One region of the Acidovorax facilis genome, then DNA from elsewhere that is predicted to be linked to it. Evidence: riboswitches for the same ligand, from Rfam matches in the RefSeq annotation. Region 1 holds a riboswitch; the other holds the start of a gene.
The links. Region 1 has a riboswitch for glycine ahead of gcvT (glycine cleavage system aminomethyltransferase GcvT). Riboswitches for the same ligand answer to the same signal wherever they lie in the genome.
Positions count from the first base shown of each region.

Region 1 (9,579 bases):
CCTCTACGGGTGCCAGGGCCTCGATGGCATAAGGACTGGGCAGCGCCAGAGGCGGCAGGTTGCCAGCCACCCAGCTGCCGGTGCCGTGAAACGACCGGTTGCGTTCGGTTCCTTGTTCGTTCAGGTAGAACAGCCGAACCACACCGCTGCGCACCTGCCAGCAGCGCGTGCTGGTCTCGCCCGCGGGCTGCAGCAGCGTGCCTGCGCCGAACTGACGGCGGGGCAGGGCCTGCCACAGAGCGGCCAGGGCAGGTTCAGACCGGACCAGCGCGTCCAGCGCACGCGGCTGGCAGACAGTGCAGGCGCTGGTGGTCGAGGTCACTGCGTTCAGGCAATTCAGGCGTCTCAGGCGTAGTCAGAGACCGGGATGCAGCTGCAGCTCAGATTGCGGTCACCCCATACGTTGTCCACGCGGCCAACAGGAGACCAGTACTTGGCCTGGCGCAGGGCGGCCACCGGGTAAGCGGCGGCTTCGCGGGCGTAAGGGCGAGCCCATTCGCTGCCCAGCAGACTCTCGGCCGTGTGGGGTGCGTTCTTCAGCGGGTTGTTGTCCTGCGGCCAGACGCCGGATTCGATCTGGCGGATCTCTTCGCGGATGGCAATCATCGCGTCGACGAAGCGGTCGATCTCGAACAGCGTTTCGCTCTCGGTGGGCTCCACCATCAACGTGTTGGGCACGGGGAAGCTCAGCGTGGGCGCGTGGAAGCCGTAGTCGATCAGGCGCTTGGCGACATCCTCAGCCATCACGCCGCTGGTGTCCTTGAGGCCGCGCAGGTCCAGGATGCACTCGTGCGCCACGTGGCCATTGGCACTCGCGTACAGCGTGGGGTAGTGATCCTTGAGGCGTGCACTGATGTAGTTGGCCGAGAGGATGGCGGTTTCGGTCGCGGCCTGCAGGCCTTCGGCGCCCATCATGCGGCAGTACATCCAGCTGATGGGCAGCACGGCGGCATTGCCCAGAGGCGCTGCCGACACGGCACCCACGCCGCCGGCCACACCGGCCGTGGCATGACCAGGCAGGTAGGGCACCAGATCGGCCACCACACACACGGGACCCACGCCGGGGCCGCCACCGCCGTGCGGAATGCAGAAGGTCTTGTGCAGATTCAGGTGGCTCACGTCGCCGCCGAACTCGCCAGGGGCGGCCACGCCGACCAGGGCGTTCATGTTGGCGCCGTCCACATACACCCGGCCGCCGTGGCTGTGCACCAGGGCGCACAGCTCCTTCACCTGCGTTTCGAACACGCCGTGCGTGCTCGGGTAGGTGATCATGATGCAGGCCAGGTTGGCACTGTGCTGTTCGCACTTGGCCTGCAGGTCGGCCATGTCCACGTTGCCGTTGGCATCGCAGGCGGTCACTACCACCTGCATGCCCACCATCTGGGCGCTGGCGGGGTTGGTGCCGTGTGCGCTGCTGGGGATCAGGCAGATGTTGCGGTGGCTATCGCCCTGGGCCTCGTGGTAGGCCTTGATGGCCAGCAGGCCCGCGTATTCGCCTTGCGATCCGGCGTTGGGCTGCAGGCTGATGCCTGCGTAGCCCGTGGCCTGGCACAGCCAGGCGCGCAGTTGTTCGTCCAGCTCCTTGTAGCCTTGCAACTGGTCAGCGGGTGCGAAGGGGTGCACGTTGGCGAATTCGGGCCAGGTGATGGGGATCATCTCGCTCGTGGCATTGAGCTTCATGGTGCAGCTGCCCAGCGGGATCATGCTGCGGTCCAACGCCAGGTCCTTGTCAGACAGCTGACGGATGTAGCGCAGCATGCCGGTTTCGGAGTGGTGGGTGTTGAACACCGGGTGCGTGAGGTAGCTGCTGGTGCGGCGCAGCTCGGCCGGAATCAGCAACTCCACGCCTTTCTCAAAAGCATCGAACGTGGGCAACGCCTGGCCGTCCTGGGCAAAGACTTTCCACAGCAGCTCGATGTCGGCGCGCGTGGTGGTCTCGTCCAACGAGATGCACAGGTAGTTTTCGAAATAAATTCGCAGGTTGGCGCCCATCTGTACTGCGCGAGCAGCTATGGATTTAGTAGCGCCATCGGTTTTGAGCGTCAGCGTGTCAAAACACGCCTGCGGGCGCACCGGCGCGCCCAGTTGTGTGAGCCCCTTGGCCAGAATGGCGGTGTAGCTGGCCACACGCTGTGCAATGCGCTTGAGCCCATCGGGGCCATGGTACACGGCGTACATGCTGGCGATCACGGCGGGCAACACCTGCGCGGTGCAGATGTTGGACGTGGCCTTTTCGCGGCGGATGTGCTGCTCGCGCGTTTGCAGGGCCAGGCGGTAGGCGGGCTTGCCATGTGTATCCACGCTCACGCCCACCAGGCGGCCGGGCAGGCTGCGCTTGAACTCGTCGCGGCAGGCCATGTAGGCAGCGTGCGGGCCACCCGCGCCCATGGGCATGCCGAAGCGCTGCGTGGTGCCCACGACGATGTCGGCACCCCATTCACCGGGCGGGGTGATCAGCGTGAGGGCCAGGAGGTCGGCCGCTGCGATGAAGGCCGCCTGTTTGGCATGCGCCTTTTCCACGTCGGCGCGCAGGTCATCAATGCGGCCGCTGGTGGCAGGGTACTGGGCGAGCACGGCGAAGTAGTCGCCGTTCAGCGCTGCATCCCATTCGGCGGCGGAGTTGGCCAGCACCACTTCGATATTGAGGGGCTTGGCACGGGTCTGGATCACTTCGATGGTTTGCGGGTGGGCATCACCGGCCACCACAAACACATTGCTTTTGCTCTTGACGGAGCGCTTGGCCAGCGTCATCGCCTCAGCGGCGGCCGTGGCTTCGTCCAGCATCGACGCATTGGCAATCGGCATGCCGGTCAGGTCGCAGACCATGGTCTGGAAGTTGACCAGCGCCTCCATGCGGCCTTGCGAGATTTCGGCCTGGTATGGCGTGTAGGCCGTGTACCAGGCGGGGTTCTCCAGGATGTTGCGCAGGATGACGCCCGGTGTGTGGGTGCCGTAGTAGCCCTGGCCGATGAAGCTCTTCAGGACCTGGTTCTTCGATGCCATCGCCTTGAGTTCGGCCAGCGCCGCCGCTTCCGTGATCGGCAGGGGCAGGTCCATCGCGCTGCTGCGTGCAATGGAGCGCGGCACGATGGAGTCGATGAGGGCGCGGCGCGAGGCCTCGCCAATCACCGACAGCATGTGCGCTTCATCGGCCGCATCGATGCCGATGTGGCGTGGCAGGAATTCGGTGGCGTTTTCAAGCGCTGCGAGCGTGGGCAGGGGGGCGAGGGTGGTCATCGGCGGCGGCGTGGGACAACAAGGAGGCACATTGGCCCGGCAGGGCGCCGGGCCTCGGGGAACAAAAGATCCGGAGATCAGGCGTTCTTGGCGAACTCTGCGTACGCAGGTTCGTCCATGAGCGCGTCGAATTGCATCATGTCGGTCACGTGGACCTTGAAGAACCAGCCAGCGCCCAGCGGGTCGCTGTTGGCCAGCGAGGGGTCGGCGCGCAGGGCTTCGTTCACCTCGACGATTTCGCCGGTGACGGGCATGTACACGTCGGCGGCGGCTTTGACGGACTCCACCACGCCGGCGACTTCACCCTGGTTGAAGGTCTTGCCGACTTCGGGCAGGTCCACAAACACCACATCGCCCAGCGCGTCCTGGGCGTGTACTGTGATGCCCACGGTGGCGGCTTCGTGGTCGGAGATGTCGATCCACTCGTGATCCTTGGAAAACTTGACGGTCATGGGGGCTCCAGAAAAAAGGGGAAAAACAAACAAAAGTGCCGATGCCAGCCAAGACTGTAGCCGGGCTGGCGCAGTTTCAGACGGTCAGCCGCGGTAGTAGCGCGCGGGGGTAAAGGGCATGGCACGCACTTCCATGGGCACGGCCTTGCCGCGCACGATGGCGTTCACCCGCGTGCCGATGGCGGCGAAGGCGGGTGTGACATAGCCCATGGCCACGGGTTCGTTCACCGTGGGGCCTAGCAGGCCGCTGGTCACTTCGCCAATCTTCTGGCCGTCTTCGCTCTGCAATTCGGTGTGTTCGCGCACGGGCACACGCTCCATCGCGACGAGGCCAACGCGCTTGCGCTGCAGGCTGGCGGGGTTGTCGATCTGCGCGAGCACCTTGTCTGCTCCGGGGAAACCCCCTGCGCGGGCGCCGCCCGTGCGACGCACCTTCTGGATGGCCCAGTTCAGCGCGGCTTCAGGCGGCGTGGTGGTGGTGTCGATGTCGTTGCCATACAGGCACAGGCCCGCTTCGAGCCGCAGCGAGTTGCGCGCACCCAGGCCGATGGGCTTGACTTCAGGCTGCGCGAGCAGTGCGCGGGCCAGGGTGTCGGCCTGCGCGGCGGGCACCGAGATTTCAAAACCGTCTTCGCCCGTGTAGCCGCTGCGGGTCACAAAACAGTCGCAGCCCGCAATGGAAAAATCGCCGCCCGTCATGAAAACCAGCTTTTCCACGCCGGGCGCCAGGCGCGCAAGTGCTGTGACGGCCTGCGGGCCCTGCAGCGCCAGCAGCGCGTGGTCGGGCATGGGGATCACATTGCAACTCTGGCCGATGCGCGCCTGGATATGGGCAATGTCGCCCACCTTGCAGGCACCGTTCACGATCACGAACAGCGTGGGCTTGCCATCCACCACGCCTTGGTTGAAAAACATCAGGTCGTCGATGACCGTGCCTTCGTCGGTGAGCAGCAGCCCGTAGCGCTGTTTGCCCACGGGCAGGTCGATCACGTCCACCGGCATCAGGGTTTCAAACGCCGCTGCGGCGTCAGGGCCGACCAGCTTGAGCTGGCCCATGTGCGAGACGTCAAACAAGCCCGCCGCGCTGCGCGTGTGCTGGTGTTCGGCCATCAGGCCAGCGGGGTATTGCACGGGCATGGAGTAGCCGGCGAACGGCACCATGCGGGCGCCCAGCTCGATGTGCAGGGCGTTCAGGGGCGTGGTGAGCAGGGGGGCGGTGGCTGACATGGCGGAACTCCGGGGCAAATGAGGGCCGCAGCCACAAGGTGGCCACGGGATTTGCCCTGCTGTCCGCTTTACCTGAGAGATTCACCGCAGCGCCCTGGCTGGCCGTGCGGTTTGCTCCTTCGGTGGATGGCCTCAACACGCGGTGCGGTGGGCCATCTCTCTCCAGCAAGGGAACGCCCACATCACTGCGGGCGGTTGTCAGTCCTTTTGCCTGAGCGTTCGGCTGCTGCCTGCGCCTTCGGCGGTGCGGTGGCCTGTGGGGCTTGGCACTCTCTCCTGACCGGGGGATTCTAACTACTTTGCGTAGACCAGATCGCGCAAACCCAGCGACAACTGCGGCACATAGGTCACCACCATCAGGCAGGCCATGATGACAAGCACAAACGGAATCAGGTGCCCGACGATGCGGTCAAGCGATATTCGCGCCACGGTGCAGGCTGCAAACAGGTTCACGCCAAACGGCGGCGTGATCATGCCCATGGCCAAGTTCACTACCATGATCAGGCCAAAGTGCACCGGGTCCACACCAAAGTGGATAGCCACGGGAGCCAGGATAGGCGCCAGAACGATGATGGCGGCACTGGTCTCGATGAACATGCCGATCACGAACAACGCCGCGTTCACCCCGAGCAGGAAGAGGGTGGGGGATTGCAGCACCGCCTCCAGCCAGCGGCCGATGGCATCCGGCACGCCAGCGCGGGTGATGAGGAAGGCGAACAGGCCCGCATTGGCAATGATGAACATGATCACTGCAGACGAGATGGCCGATTTGCGCAGGATGGCAAACAGGTCCTTGAGCCGGATCTCGCGGTATATCACCACCCCCACAATCAATGCGTAGAACACCGCCACGGCCGATGCTTCAGTGGGAGTGAATACGCCACCGTAGATGCCGCCAAGGATGATCACCGGCATCAGCAGCGCCCAGCCCGCCTGCAGCGTGGCCTTGCCAAGAGGCATGCGGCCGTCGCCGTCGTTCTTGCCCCAGCCCTTGTACTTGCAGTACGCCCAGACAAAAAGCATCAGCGCGCCACTGATCAGCAGCCCCGGGCCAAAGCCGGCGATGAACAGCTCGCCAATCGACACTTCGGCGCTCACGCCATACAGGATCATGGGGATGGAGGGCGGGATGATCACGCCCAGCTCGGCGCTGGTGGCCTGCAGGGATGCGGCGTAGCTCGTGGGGTAGCCATGCTTGATGAGCGCGGGGATCAGGATGGCGCCAATGGCAAATGTGGTGGCCACCGACGAGCCCGACACGGCCGCAAAGATCATGCAGGTCAGCACGCAGGTCATGGGCAGGCCACCCTGCACGCCGCCCACGATGCTCTTGGCAAACTCCACCAGGCGGCGGGATATGCCGCCCGTTTCCATCAGGTTGCCCGCGAGGATGAAGAACGGAATGGCGGCCAGCGGAAATTTGTTGATGGAGCCAAACATCTCCTTCACAGAGATCAGCATGTTGGCATTGGCTACCTGGATGCCCAGGATGGAGGCCAGGCCGATGGAAACGGCCACGGACACAGTGAGTGCAAAACACAGCACCATGGTGGTGATCATGACGGGCGTCATTGCGCGGTCTCCAGCTCAAGGCGTTGAGGGTCTAGCAGGTTGCCGACGATGCCAATGGCGCTGAACACGCCACCCACCGGCATGGCCACGTAGGCCCAGAACATGGAGACGGATTCGAGCCCCGCCATCGACTGCACGCCGCCGCGTTGGGCATAGTCCCAGCCCCACCACGCGATCACGCCAATCAGTGCCAGCGCCGCCACTGCCACGACATAGTCCAGCACCCGGCGCACGCGCGGGGGGCTCCAGCGGTACAGCACATCCACGCTGACCATCGCGCCCTGGCGGAACGCGCTTGGGATGGCCAGGAACACCATCCAGATCAGGCTGAAACGGATCAGCACTTCAGTCCACTCGGCGGGCTGCTCCAGCACAAAGCGGGTCACGATCTGGAACATGCCCAGCGATGCTGCAATGACCAGCATGGCGCACGCGCCGAGCAACGCTGCAAACGTGGCCCCGCGTTCAAACATCAGAAAAGCTTTTTTCATGGGGCGGACAACGCCATGGGTTCAGAAGATTCGGTGGAGAGAATCAGATTGAAGATAAAAAACGCCCGTAGCGCTTATTCTACGGGCGTTGTGTGCTACTAAAAATATAGTAGCTGATGCGCATGCAACTACTTGACGTCGCGGATCTTGTCCAGGGTGGCCTTGCCAAACTGTTTTTCAAACTCGGCGTTCACAGGCGCCAGCGCCGCCACAAACTTGGACTTGTCCGGATTGTCCACCACCGTCATGCCTTTGGCGCGCAGGTCGGCCACGCCCTTGGCGTCGTCTTCATCCACGCGTGCACGGTTGGCCTTGGTGCCTTCCTTGGCGGCGTCGATGAAGGCCTGCTTGTCGGCGGCCGAGAGCTTGTCGAACGAGGCCTTGTTCATCACGAAGATGGCAGGCGAATACACGTGGCCGGTCAGCGTCAGGTGCTTTTGCACCTGGTCGAACTTGGCCGAGATGATCACGGGCAGCGGGTTCTCCTGGCCGTCCACGGTGCCTTGCTGCAGGGCGGTGAACACTTCGGGGAAGGCCATGGGCGTGGTGATGATGCCGAAGCCCTTGTACGCGGCGATGTGCACGGGGTTTTCCATGGTGCGCATCTTCAGGCCCTTGAGGTCCTCGGGCGTGTTCACCGAGCGCTTGCTGTTCGTCATGTGGCGAAAGCCGTTCTCGGCCCAGGCCAGGGCCTTGAAGCCCTTGCTATCGAACTTGGTCAGCATCTCCTGGCCGATGGGGCCATCCAGCACCGCACGCGCATGGGCCTTGTCGCGGAACAGGAAGGGCACGTCAAAGATGCGCGCTTCGGGCACAAAGTTGGGCACTGGGCCGGTGGAGCTGAAGGCCAGCTCTTGCGTGCCCAGCTGCACGGCTTCAATCGATTCGCGCTCGCCACCCAGGGCGCCGTTGTAGAACGTCTGTACCTTGTAGCGGCCGGCCGTGCGCTTTTCGACTTCCTTGGCAAACGTGTCGATGGCAATCCCCTGGTGGGAATTCTGGGCTGTCGAGATGCTGATGCGCATGGTGGTCTGCGCGGCAGCGGTGGCCACAAAGCCGAGCGCAAGGCTCAGGCCGACGACGAGTTTGGTCAGTTGCATGCTGTCTCCTGTTAATGGTGGGCTGGGTTGGTGGGGATGCACGGTTGCTCCTTGCAGAGCGGACCCCAGCCTCTGCCAAATTATGGCGGTGCAGCATCGGCGCAGGCATCGGGGTTTGTGCTGGTAAGCGTGCTTATTAACTACCCACCAGGGCGCTAGCCAAGGCGCTTCTGTTGGCCATGGGCGACGCCAAAAAAATGCCAAGGGCCCCGTGCTGGCGGTAACCAGCCGGGGCCTTGTCAGTTTGTGCGCTCCGGTAAGAGCGCCTTGATGGAAGAAGTATGCGCGGGGCGGATGAGATGAATTTGCTGAATTCGCTTCAAATGGAGTCAATCGAAGAATAATTTTCTGTGTTGGCGAAGACTGGTGAATAATCCAGCCGATGGATCGACTGGATAGAAAAATTCTCGCTGTGCTGCAGGGCAACGCCCGCGCCAGCCTGCAAGAGATCGGGCAGGCCGTGGGCCTGAGCGCATCGCCCTGCTGGGGCCGCATCAAGAAGATGGAAGAGGCGGGTGTGATCCAGGGCTATACCGTGCGCATCAACCCGCAGTCGCTGGACCTGGCCGACACGGTGCTGGTGCAGGTCACGCTCGACAGCCATTCCGACAACACGCTCGAAAAATTTGGCGAAACACTCGCCAGCATTCCTGAGGTGATCGAGGCGCACCTGGTGTCGGGCGACTACGACTACCTGCTGCGCATCGTCGTGAAGGACACGCGCGACTACGAGCGCTTGCTGCGTGAGAAGCTCTACAAGATCAAAGGCATCCGGCACAGCCGCTCCAGCTTCGTGCTGCGCACGCTCAAGAAGGCCGATCTGCCCCTGTTTGTGGGGTGAGTTTGAATGAAATTGGACTCTAGCGCTTATCTGTAAAGCGCCAATAGCTATTGTTTTTATAGCATTTGCATCCGGTCGCAATTCCATTGCGCAGGCATCGAGGAAACCCGGCGATGCTCTGTTTTTGCGGTTCAAAGGCTGTGGAACACACGGATCAACGGCAGAATGGCCACGCCTTTCGGCGCTGGCTTGGGGGATGTTGCACCACCACGGTGCACCGCCCAAGAGCTTGCAACGTGCCAGCAAGGCCGGAGAACCACCACCATGAACCTGCGTTTTGTCGAAGCCTTTTACTGGGTGGCCTCCCTCAAGAGCGTGACGCGCGCAGCGGAAAAGCTCTTTCTGACGCAGTCGGCCATGTCAAGTCGCGTGGCGGCGCTGGAGGAAGAACTGGGCGTGCTGCTGCTGGACCGGCGCGACAAACATTTCAAGCTCACAGTGGCGGGCACGCGCTTTCTGACGTACGCCAAGCGGATGCTGGAGCTGCAGCGCCAGCTCAAGGCCGAGATGGGCTCGGGCGGCCCGCTGGAAGTGTCGATTCGACTGGGCGCCATTGAGTCGGTGCTCCACTCGTGGCTCATCCCCTGGGTGGAACAACTGCGCAAGGACAACCCGCTGCTGGAGCTGGAACTCACGGTCGAATCCACGCCGGTGCTGCT
Region 1 covers NZ_CP192460.1:2,138,006-2,147,584, reverse strand. Annotated here, with positions in the region: gene ACQ4MJ_RS09665 (Crp/Fnr family transcriptional regulator) at 1-322, opposite strand, end outside; gene gcvP (aminomethyl-transferring glycine dehydrogenase) at 346-3,237, opposite strand; gene gcvH (glycine cleavage system protein GcvH) at 3,315-3,689, opposite strand; gene gcvT (glycine cleavage system aminomethyltransferase GcvT) at 3,774-4,916, opposite strand; glycine riboswitch at 4,966-5,092, opposite strand; glycine riboswitch at 5,114-5,197, opposite strand; gene ACQ4MJ_RS09645 (TRAP transporter large permease) at 5,211-6,488, opposite strand; gene ACQ4MJ_RS09640 (TRAP transporter small permease) at 6,485-6,979, opposite strand; gene ACQ4MJ_RS09635 (TRAP transporter substrate-binding protein) at 7,108-8,079, opposite strand; gene ACQ4MJ_RS09630 (Lrp/AsnC family transcriptional regulator) at 8,462-8,920, shown strand; gene ACQ4MJ_RS09625 (LysR family transcriptional regulator) at 9,185-9,579, shown strand, end outside.

Region 2 (9,579 bases), 2.3 Mb from region 1:
GCGCGTGGCCTTCACCAGCGCGCAGTCGCAGGCGCGCATCATGTCGCACGGCTACCGCATGTCGCCGCCCGGCAGCAAGGCCAGTCCCGACCAGCCTTCGGTGTGGGAGATGGGCGTCAAGTCCTGGATCAATGGGCCGCTGCCGGACAAAGGCGCACTCAAGCCCGGACAGGTGCAGGTACATGGCGTGGCCTTTGGCGGCACGCGCGGCATCAAGAGCGTGGAGGTGTCGGCCGATGGCGGCAAGACCTGGTTGGCGGCCAAGCTCATCGGCCCCGACCTGGGCCCCTTTGCCTGGCGGCAGTTTGCGCTGCCCGTGCGCCTGGAGGCGGGCACCCATGTGCTGGCGAGCCGCGCCACCGACACGGCGGGCAATGTGCAGGCCGAGCAGCGCGAGGAAAACCTGGGCGGCTACAACAACGCCAGCTGGCGCGACCACGCCGTCACCGTGACCGTGGCATGACATCGCTCCCCCCTGAGGCGCTTTGCGCCTTCCCCCCGAAGGGGGGACGCCACCCGTGGCCTGGCAGAGCCAGTTCCACGGTGGCACTGGCGTGGGTGCGCGCCGCTATCGGACGGCATCGGATGCCGCAAGGCGGTTTGCTGGTAGGGCTAGCGTTACTGTGGGCGGGTGCCAGCTGGGCCGCCGAGCCGGCCGAGCTGGCGCGCGGCAAGGAGCTGTTCACCAAGATCCAGCCCGCCTGCGCGGTGTGCCACACGCTGCAGGCCGCCGGTGCCGAGGGCCAGGTGGGCCCGGTGCTGGATGAGCTGAAACCCGACGCCGGCCGTGTACTGCGTGCGCTCAAGGCAGGCATCGGCGTGATGCCCTCGTATGCCGAGCGCATGAGCGAAAAGGACATGCTGGCCGTGGCGCAGTTTGTGGCGCACGCCACGGGCGCGGCCAAGTAAGCGCGGGCTTTCGCGGCGGTTGCAGCAGCGTTGCCTCGCTGCAACCGCGCGCTGCTTCAGGCCGCGGTGCGCGACGGCACCAGCGCCGCTCCTGCTGCGCGCCCCTGCAAGCCCTGGAACGCAAAGTCCACCTCGGGCACGCGGCCGCTCACGATGTCGGCCAGGGCCTTGCCCGAGCCGCAGGCGTGCGTCCAGCCCAGCGTGCCGTGGCCGGTGTTGAGGAACAGGTTGCCCACTTTCGTCTTGCCGATCAGCGGCACGTTGCTCGGTGTAGCCGGGCGCAGTCCGCTCCAGAACTGGGCCTGGCTCGCGTCGCCCGCGCCAGGGAAGAGCTGCTCCACACGCCGCACGATGGCCTCGCAGCGCACCTGGTTCAGGTGGCGGTCGTAGCCGTTCAGCTCGGCCGTGCCTGCAATGCGCAGGCGATCACCGCCGCGTTCGCTGGTGTAGCGCGAGAACACGAGCTTGAACTCGTCGTCTGTCAGGCTCACTTGGTGCGCCTTGCTGGCGTCTTTCACCGGCATCGTCACCGAGTAGCCCTTGGCCGGGTAGATGGGCAGCTGGATGCCCAGCGGCTGCGCCAGCAGCGGGCTGAACGAACCCATGGCCAGCACAAACGCATCGCCGCGCACGCGCTCGAAGCGGCCTTCGGCATTGGTCACTTCCACATGGTCGATGCGGCCGCCTGCCTTGCGCAGTGCGGTGATGTGGTGGCCCATGCGGAACTGCACGCCCGCCGTCTCGCACAGCTTGGCCAGCTCGCGCGTGAACTGGTTGGCATCGCCCGATTCGTCCTCGGCCGTGTAGGTGGCGCCCGCCAGTTGTGGGCGGATGTGGGCCAGCGCTGGTTCAAGGCGCACGGCCTCGTCGGCGCTGATGACCTGGCGCTCGCAGCCCAGCTGGCGCATCTGCTCGGCCGGGGCCAGCGCGCCGTCGAATTCCTTTTGGTTGGTATAGAAGTGGAGGATGCCCTGCGTGCGCTGGTCGTACTGGAGGCCGGTTGCCGCGCGCAGCTGCTGCAGCGTGTCGCGGCTGTAGGTGCCCAGGCGCACGATTTGCTCGATGTTGTGGCGCGTGCGCGCTGGCGTGCAGTTACGCAAAAAGGACAGGCCCCACAGCCACTGGCGCATGTCGGCGCGGATGCGGAACAGCAGAGGCGCGTCCTCCTTGCCCAGCCACTGCAGCACCTTGAGCGGCGCACTGGGGTTGGCCCAGGGCTCGGCGTGGCTCACCGAGATCTGGCCGCCGTTGGCAAAGCTGGTCTCGGCACCGGGCGCACCCTGGCGGTCGATGACCGTGACCTCATGGCCAAGTTGTTGCAGGAAATAAGCCGAAGTCACGCCGAGCAAGCCGGCGCCCAAAACGATCACGCGCATTTTTGAAGCCTTTTAAGGGTTCAGCGCTTGATGGATATACGTTGGCAGCTATTGATTCAATAGCAAGCAGCCAGCGCGCGTCCGCCAAGCTGCCGCTCCCCCTGTCCTTGGTACCTGAGAGATTCACCGCGCTGCCCACATGGCACGCGGTTTGCTCCTTCGGTGCGCCTCCACGCTGCTGACAGGTGGTGGCGGCTCTCCAGACGGCTTTGATAAATGGTGCAGTACGGGACCTGAGCGTGTATGGGAGTTTGCGCCTTCGGTGCAGCGGTGGGCCTTGTGGCCTGCCGTGCTCTCCTGCGGGGGCCATTCTAGGAGGGTGCGGGCGGCGGTGGGGTGTTTGGGGCGGCTAATGGGTGGCAATCGTTGCTGATGCTGGCGGCGACATGGGGTCGCCATAATCCGGCGATTTGACCCACCCCCAGGACGCTTTCCCGATGCCCGATACCGCCTTTGACCCCTTCGCCAGCGCCGCCGTGATCACCATGGCGCGCCAGGGACGCACGCCCCGGCCGCTGGATCTGCCCGCTGCATTGCGCCCTCGCGATGCGGCCGAGGCCTACGCCGTGCAGGACGCCGTATTGCGTGAGCGCGGCGAGGTCGCGGGATGGAAAGTGGGCGCCGCGTCGCCCCAGGCCCAACCCGCGCGTGCGGCGCTGACCCGCGACTCGGTGTGGGTGGAGCAGCCTGGCCAGGAGGTCAACTTGTCGGCCACAGGCTTTGCCGTTATGGGGGTGGAGGCGGAGCTGGTGTACGAACTGGGCGCAGACCTGCCCGTACGCGCCACGCCCTACAGCGCGGCCGAGGTGCTGGCCGCCATGGTGTCGGTGCGTGCCGCCATTGAGGTGTGCGACACGCGCTTTGCCGCCTGGGCACAACAAGGGGATTGGAGTCGCCTGGCCGACCAGGCCTGCCATGGGGCGCTGATCGTGGGTTCGGGTTTGACCGACGTGGCTTCGGTGCAGCCCCTGGTGGAAGGGGTCAGCCTGTCGGTGAACGGATCGGTGGCCGTGCAGCACGCCACCTGGGCCAACCCGGCGGGCGACCCTCTGCGGCTGCTGGTGTGGCTGGCCAACGAAGGCGCGCGCAGCCTGGGAGGGCTGCGCGCAGGGCAGTGGGTGACCACCGGGTCGTGCACCGGCACCGTGATGGTGGCTCCGGGCACGGTGGTGGTTGCCGACTTCCCTGGTGTCGGTCGCGCCGAGGTGAAATTCGACTGAACCGTTACGAGGATCGTGGAACGCGGCAGATCAGTTGCGGCGCGGGTTGTCCGGCTGGCTGTCGCGGCGGTTGGACACGCCGTCACCGTCGCGATCACGGTCGTTGCGGTTGGAGATGCCATCGCCATCGCGGTCCCGGTCGTTGCGGTCGGCAATGCCGTCACCGTCACTGTCCCAGCGGCCCCGCTGCATTTCCCAGCGGCCATCGCGCTCCACCCATTGGGGCTGCCGGTACTGGTAGCCGCTGCGCGCTTGTACCCAGTGGCCCTTCACCCAGCGGTGGCGGTTGCCGCGCCATTCCCAATGGCCTTGTTCCCACACCTGGCCACGGCGTGGGCGCGGCACGGCTTCGTACCGTGGGGGTGGGGGCGCGGGAATCACCTGGTAGGTCTGCGTGGGCTGGTACCCACGCTGTGGTTGGTCGGACTGAATGACGACGGTGCCCTGGATGGCCGCGTGTGTCGGTACGAGGGGCAGCAGTGCCATCAGGGCGATGGCGGCTGCGGTCAGTGTTTGGCGGGTCATGGTGGTCTCCGGGGTGATTCCTGGCGGAATCGGTCTTTGCATGGTGGCGGCCTGGTGCGCGGCGCCACGTAGGTGCTCAGCGGGGGCGGGCGTAGGCCAAAGGGGGGAGTGGGCGCGGGGCTCGCGAGCCTCCGCGCTCCTTCAGCTGTTCAATCGTTCAATCGTTCAATCGTTCAATCGTTCAATTGCGGTAGGGGTTGTCCGGGCGGCGGTCGTGCCGATTGGGAACGCCGTCTCCATCACGGTCGCGGTCGTAGCGGTTGGACACGCCATCGCGGTCTCGGTCGTGGTGATCGCGGTCGTAGCGGTTGGGAACACCATCACCATCGCGGTCACGGTCATAGCGGTTGGGGATGCCGTCGCCATCACGGTCCCAGCGGCCGGGGCGCAGGTCCCACCGGCCGCCGTGTTCCACCCAGCGCGGCTCGCGGTAGTAATAGCCAGGGCGGGCCTTGACCCAGTGGCCCTGGACCCAGACATGGCGGTGGCCGCGCCAATCCCAATAGCCGGGCACCCACACCATGTTATGCCGAGGGCGGGGCGCCACTTCATGGCGGGGGGGCGGTGGTGGGCCGTATTGCACCACCATGGGCGCTGGCGCCTGGTAGTGGTGGGGCTGCCCCGACTGGATGACAACGGTGGCGCTGGTCTGTGCCTGCGCCACCGTTGCGGCGCCCAGAGACAGCAAGGCGATGGAAACAGCGGCGAGTGCATTGCGGGCCATGGTGATCTCCTCAGAATGATTCCTTGCGGAACCGGAGACTTCATGGTGCAGATGCTGCGTCAAGCCGGTGTAGGCGAATTGCGAAGTCTTGTGAAGTTGTGTTTCCTGCAGCAGGAGCAGCAGCGGTTTCCGTGATTTTTCTCACACTTCCGGCAAGCTGCCCACCCCGTGAACATGGTGCGGCCCTTCAGCGCCACCACACCAGCGCCGCCACCACGAGCAGGGCAAACCAGGCAGGGTGTCGGCCCTCAGTGGCACAGAACACCAGCACGCCGCTGGCCAGCGTTGCGACCCCGGCCACATCGGCCACCCAGGCTCCCAAGTCCGCGTCCAGGGGCGCGGTCCCCAGGCGCCACATCAAGGCGCTCAGGGCCCAGCCCAGCACGGTTGCCAGATGCCAGGTGCCCCACAGAATGCGCACCTGCCACTCCCGCAGCACGGGCCGTCCGCCGGTGGGCACGATGCCCTCTGTGCGCAGGGTGCGAAACACCAGCAATTCACCCAGCACCGAGTGCGCAACACCCACCAGGGCGAGGCCCCCGGCTGCCAGTACCAGCGCAGTATTCATGGACAGTTTCTAGTTCAATCAGGATGGCCGTGGAAGGTGCAGACGCGGCGCATCAACCGCCTTTTTCGCCTTCAGCGCTTTGGGGCCAGCACAGCGCCAGCGCGGGCGGCAGCGCCAGCCAGAAACCGGAGGAAGGCATGAGCACAATGCCCAGCACCGTGAGTGCCAGCAACCCGGCACCCAGCCCGCGCAAAGGAACGGGCGCCAGGGCAGCGTTGCGTTCTGCCAGCAGGATGGCCCAGCCCAGCAACGCGAACAACACGCCGAACAGTACAAACCAGACCACGGCGCCCACGGCCGGGTCTTTTTGTACGCTGTTGAAAACGCCGCGCCGCACGATCTCCTGCAGCTGGGTCGGAAACACGACGGCGGCATACAGCGTGTGCAGCACCGCCACGGCCAGCATCCACTGGCCCTTCCAGCGGTTGCGAAGCGGTATGGCCGTAGAGCGAGGGGAGGGGGAGGTCAGGGAGGTCATGTGGGTGGGGTCCTATGAAGGAAGAAGGGCGGGGCAATGCGTGTGGACGCGCGCGCCCAGCCCCGTAAGCAGGTGCATGAGGCCCATCCACATGCGCTCAAACGCGGGCATCTCGCCGGGCACCTGCACCAGGTGCTCGCCCAGCATGCGCTGGTGCCGTCCGGCGGTGATGGGTGGCGGCGTCTTGACGCCAAAATCGAAAACCGGTTGCGTGAAGGGCTCCATCTGCCAGGCCTGCATGTCAGCCAGTGCGGGCGCGAGTTCGGCGGTGTAGGCCGGCACGGTGAGGCTGGCGTTGACGAGTCCGAGTGCCTGGTAGGCCTGCAGCACCAGCGCGTCTCGCTGTGGGTCGGTAGGAGGGCGCAGCAGTGCGGACCATGCTTTTGTCACCTGGGTGCGAAAGTGCTCCGACAGGCTGCGCGTGCAGCCAAAGTCCAGCACGCCCACGGTGCCATCGGGTGCGAACAAGAAATTGCCCGGGTGCGGATCGGCGTGCACTCGGCCCAGCACAAAGAGGCAGTGCATGAACCAGTCCCACAGGTGCTGCCCTGCCAGGTCGCGTTGTGCCTGCGTGGGCTGCGAGGCCAGCCAGTCCTGCAGATGCTGGCCCGGCAGAAACTGCTGTGTGAGCACCTGGGCCCGGGTGTGCGACAGGATGGGCTGGGCCAGCACCACGCCTGGCAGCGCCGCGTGCTCTGCGAACCACTGCAGTTGTTCGGCCTCCTGCAGGTAATCTACCTCGCGCAGCAGCGTGGCCTCGATCTCGGTCATCACGCTGTCCACCACGGTGTTGGCGGGCAGCGGCATGTCGGTATGGGCCAGGGCGCGCAGCGCGGCGCGCATGAGCTGCATGTCGCTGGTGATGGTGGCGGCGATGCCGGGGTACTGCACCTTCACGGCCACCGTGCCGTGGTCTGCCAGCTGCGCGCGGTGCACCTGGCCCAGGCTGGCGGCGGCGAAGGCGGTGGGTTCGAAGTGTTCAAACAATGCCTCGGGCTCCTGCCCGAAAGCTTGGCGGAACACGCGGCCCACCAGCGCGCGGTTGAGTGGCGGGGCCTGGTGGTGGGCGCGCGCCAGCTCTTGCCGCACACCGTCGGGCAGCAGGCCGGGGTGCATGCTGAGCAACTGCGACACCTTGAGCGCCGAGCCCCGCAACTGGCCCAGCGCGCCAAAGAGGATGCGGCCGAGGGCGGCTTCGTGGTCGGCCTGCGCTTGGGCAGATGGCGTGCGCACGCGGTGCCCCAGCTGGGCCATCCCGATGCGCGCGGCAGCGATGCCCGTGATGGTGCCGCGCGCCAGGCGGCCGGTGCGCGGCGGTTCAGTGCGTGCCATGGTCTGCCAGGCGTTGCACCATGGCCCGTGCAATGCGGCGGTGAAAGGGGGTCACCACCGCCATGTAGGCATGCCCGAGCGTGTTGTGTATGTGCACCACGGTGCTGAGCACCATGGTCGGCGGCCCAGAGGTCTCGGTCCGTCCGCTGTGCTTGGTCAGTGCAACCTGCACGTCGAGGTGCCTGTCGTCCTGGCCCATCACGACTTCGGTGTCGCTCAGGTGGCGGATGCGGAAGATGCCCACGCGGTCGCCCACACGGTAGCTGCTGGCCTCGCGCAGCGATCTGCCGCTGGCGGGGGGGTACCCATCGTGCAGTTGCCCCAGGTCCTTCAGGCCCACCAGCCGCACCAGCTTGTTGCGCACGGTCATGAGCATTTGTGTCCAGCGCGGCGTGCGGGCCACCACGTCCAGCCAGGCCTGCAGGGCGGTGTGGGATGGCTGGCCGTCAGCCACCTCGTAGGCATCAAAAAAATGGGCGCCGGGCAAGCTTGCATGGATGGCGGTGCCTGCGGGCACCTGCGTTTCGCGCACGGTGGGGGCGGTGTTCATGCGGACTTCCTCTTGCGTGGCGTAGCGGCAGGCTTGGCGGTGGTGCTGGGGGGCGGGGCTGGGTTGGCCGCGCGTGGTTTGCGCGGCGTACGGGGCGGCTTGGAAGGCTCTGGCGCTGCGGGTGAACCGGCGTTTGCCGTGTGGGCCTGGTGTGCCTGGGGAGTGCTGTAGGGCGCGCTGGCCATGGCCTGCTTGGCCAGCTGCAGCATCCCCATGAGGCCGCTGCTGTGCTGCACCATGCGGGCCATCTGGCTGCGCAGCACAAAGCCGCCCAGTTGCAGCACGCGATTGACGAGCCCGCCACGCAGTGCCTGCACCAGCACACCCAGCGAAAGGTCCACCAGCTGCGTGGTGTCGGCAAATTCGTCGGAGGTGTCGGCCAGCCAGTAGGTCACCACACCGGCTAGGTAGTCGGTGTAGAGCCCACCCGCCATGCCTTTGAAGTCGCAGGGCTCGATCTCGCCGCTGGCCTCTGCCGCTTCGAGAAAGCTGGCGACGGCCTCGCGCAGGCTCTGGCGCGCCGCCAGGGGCTCGGCCAGCATCGACAGCGGCGAGCGCCGCGCCAGACTGCGCACCTGGGCTACAAATTCGCGGTCGGCCAGCAGGCGCTCCAGCACGGCGTCGGTCAGGCGCTGAAGCTTTTCCTGCAGCTGATAGCCCGCGAAGCCTGGCGTCTGCAGGGTTTCGGCCAGCGCTTGGTGGACCACATCGTCCAGGTAGCCGAGCACGATGCGGTCCTTGGTGGGGAAGTATTTGTAGATCGTGGCGTCGCCAATGCCTGCTGCACGCGCGATGTCTTTCATCGTCGTGCCGTCAAAGCCCTGGCGGGTCATGAGGTCCACCGCGCTGGCCACGATCTGGCGGCGCGTGGCGTCTTGTTGCTGGCGGGTGGTTTTCATTTAACTATCTTTAAATAAACAAAATTTGTTATTTAAAGAATAGTATTTTCTGTTTGTTGCGTCAAGCAGGGGTGGCACAGCACAGCTGCTAGCGCTGTGCTCAACTCATAAATTCAGGGTGTTTTTGGCCTCTGGCGCTTTTGGTAAAGCGCTGATAGCTATCAAAATAAGAGTAAATCAGCGCCGCATGGACGCAAACGCCTCAAACTCCCAGCTGCGCATCGCCAGCAGCAAGGTGTAGCCCTCGCGCTCGCGGTCGGGCAGCTTCTGGTCGGCCAGGTGCTGCTGGGCAAAGTCCTGGGCCACGCGCTGCATGCGCTCCATGAACGCTGGGGCCAGGCTGCGGCTGATGTTGCCGTGCACCAGCAGCACGCCTTCGCCCGCGCCGTCAAAGCCGCCCGCGAAGTAGTCCAGCAACGCGTGGTCACGAAAGTAGTTCATCACCGGGCCATGCGGGCGCCAGCGAAAGGTCTTGGCCAGCTTGAGGCGGTAGCGGTTCAGTGGCCGCAGCTCGATGATGCCGATGCGGTCGAGCTGTGCGAGGTACTTGATGCCCTCGGCCTCGGTGAGGCGGTAGGCGGTGGTCACCTGCTCCAGCGTCCATTGGCTGAGCACGCAAATCGCCATCAGCAGCAGTTTCTTGTCGCCCACCACGGCTTTTTCCTGCTCTTGCGTCAGCTCTTTCAACAGCGGCTGTTCGTCGGCCACACGCCGCGCCAGATCGGCAAAGTCCAGCGCCAGTGCGCGGCAGATGGCGTCGATGCGCGACAGCGGCATGTCGCCCTTGGCCAGCATGCGCTTGACGCTGGACTCGGCCATGCCCAATGCCAACGCCAGGTCGGCGTAGGTCATCTGCGCGGTCTTGAGTTCCTTCTTCAGGGCGGTGACGAGGTCGGCGGTCGTGCTCATGGGCTTTGGCTCCTTGGTATCAATTATCAATACCTGAGGTGGCTTTGGTAGCCCTCTGAGCGACTTTCTGGTGTCCAGGTGACTGCGGC
Region 2 covers NZ_CP192460.1:5,324,690-5,334,268, forward strand. Annotated here, with positions in the region: gene ACQ4MJ_RS24490 (sulfite oxidase) at 1-463, shown strand, start outside; gene ACQ4MJ_RS24495 (c-type cytochrome) at 586-909, shown strand; gene ACQ4MJ_RS24500 (D-amino acid dehydrogenase) at 966-2,285, opposite strand; glycine riboswitch at 2,377-2,498, opposite strand; gene ACQ4MJ_RS24505 (2-keto-4-pentenoate hydratase) at 2,723-3,505, shown strand; gene ACQ4MJ_RS24510 (YXWGXW repeat-containing protein) at 3,536-4,030, opposite strand; gene ACQ4MJ_RS24515 (YXWGXW repeat-containing protein) at 4,212-4,754, opposite strand; gene ACQ4MJ_RS24520 (hypothetical protein) at 4,942-5,322, opposite strand; gene ACQ4MJ_RS24525 (DUF6463 family protein) at 5,375-5,800, opposite strand; gene ACQ4MJ_RS24530 (ABC1 kinase family protein) at 5,813-7,132, opposite strand; gene ACQ4MJ_RS24535 (DUF2867 domain-containing protein) at 7,119-7,682, opposite strand; gene ACQ4MJ_RS24540 (TetR/AcrR family transcriptional regulator) at 7,679-8,581, opposite strand; gene ACQ4MJ_RS24545 (helix-turn-helix domain-containing protein) at 8,759-9,490, opposite strand.
Region 2: another riboswitch for glycine. It lies ahead of ACQ4MJ_RS24500 (D-amino acid dehydrogenase); the one in region 1 lies ahead of gcvT (glycine cleavage system aminomethyltransferase GcvT).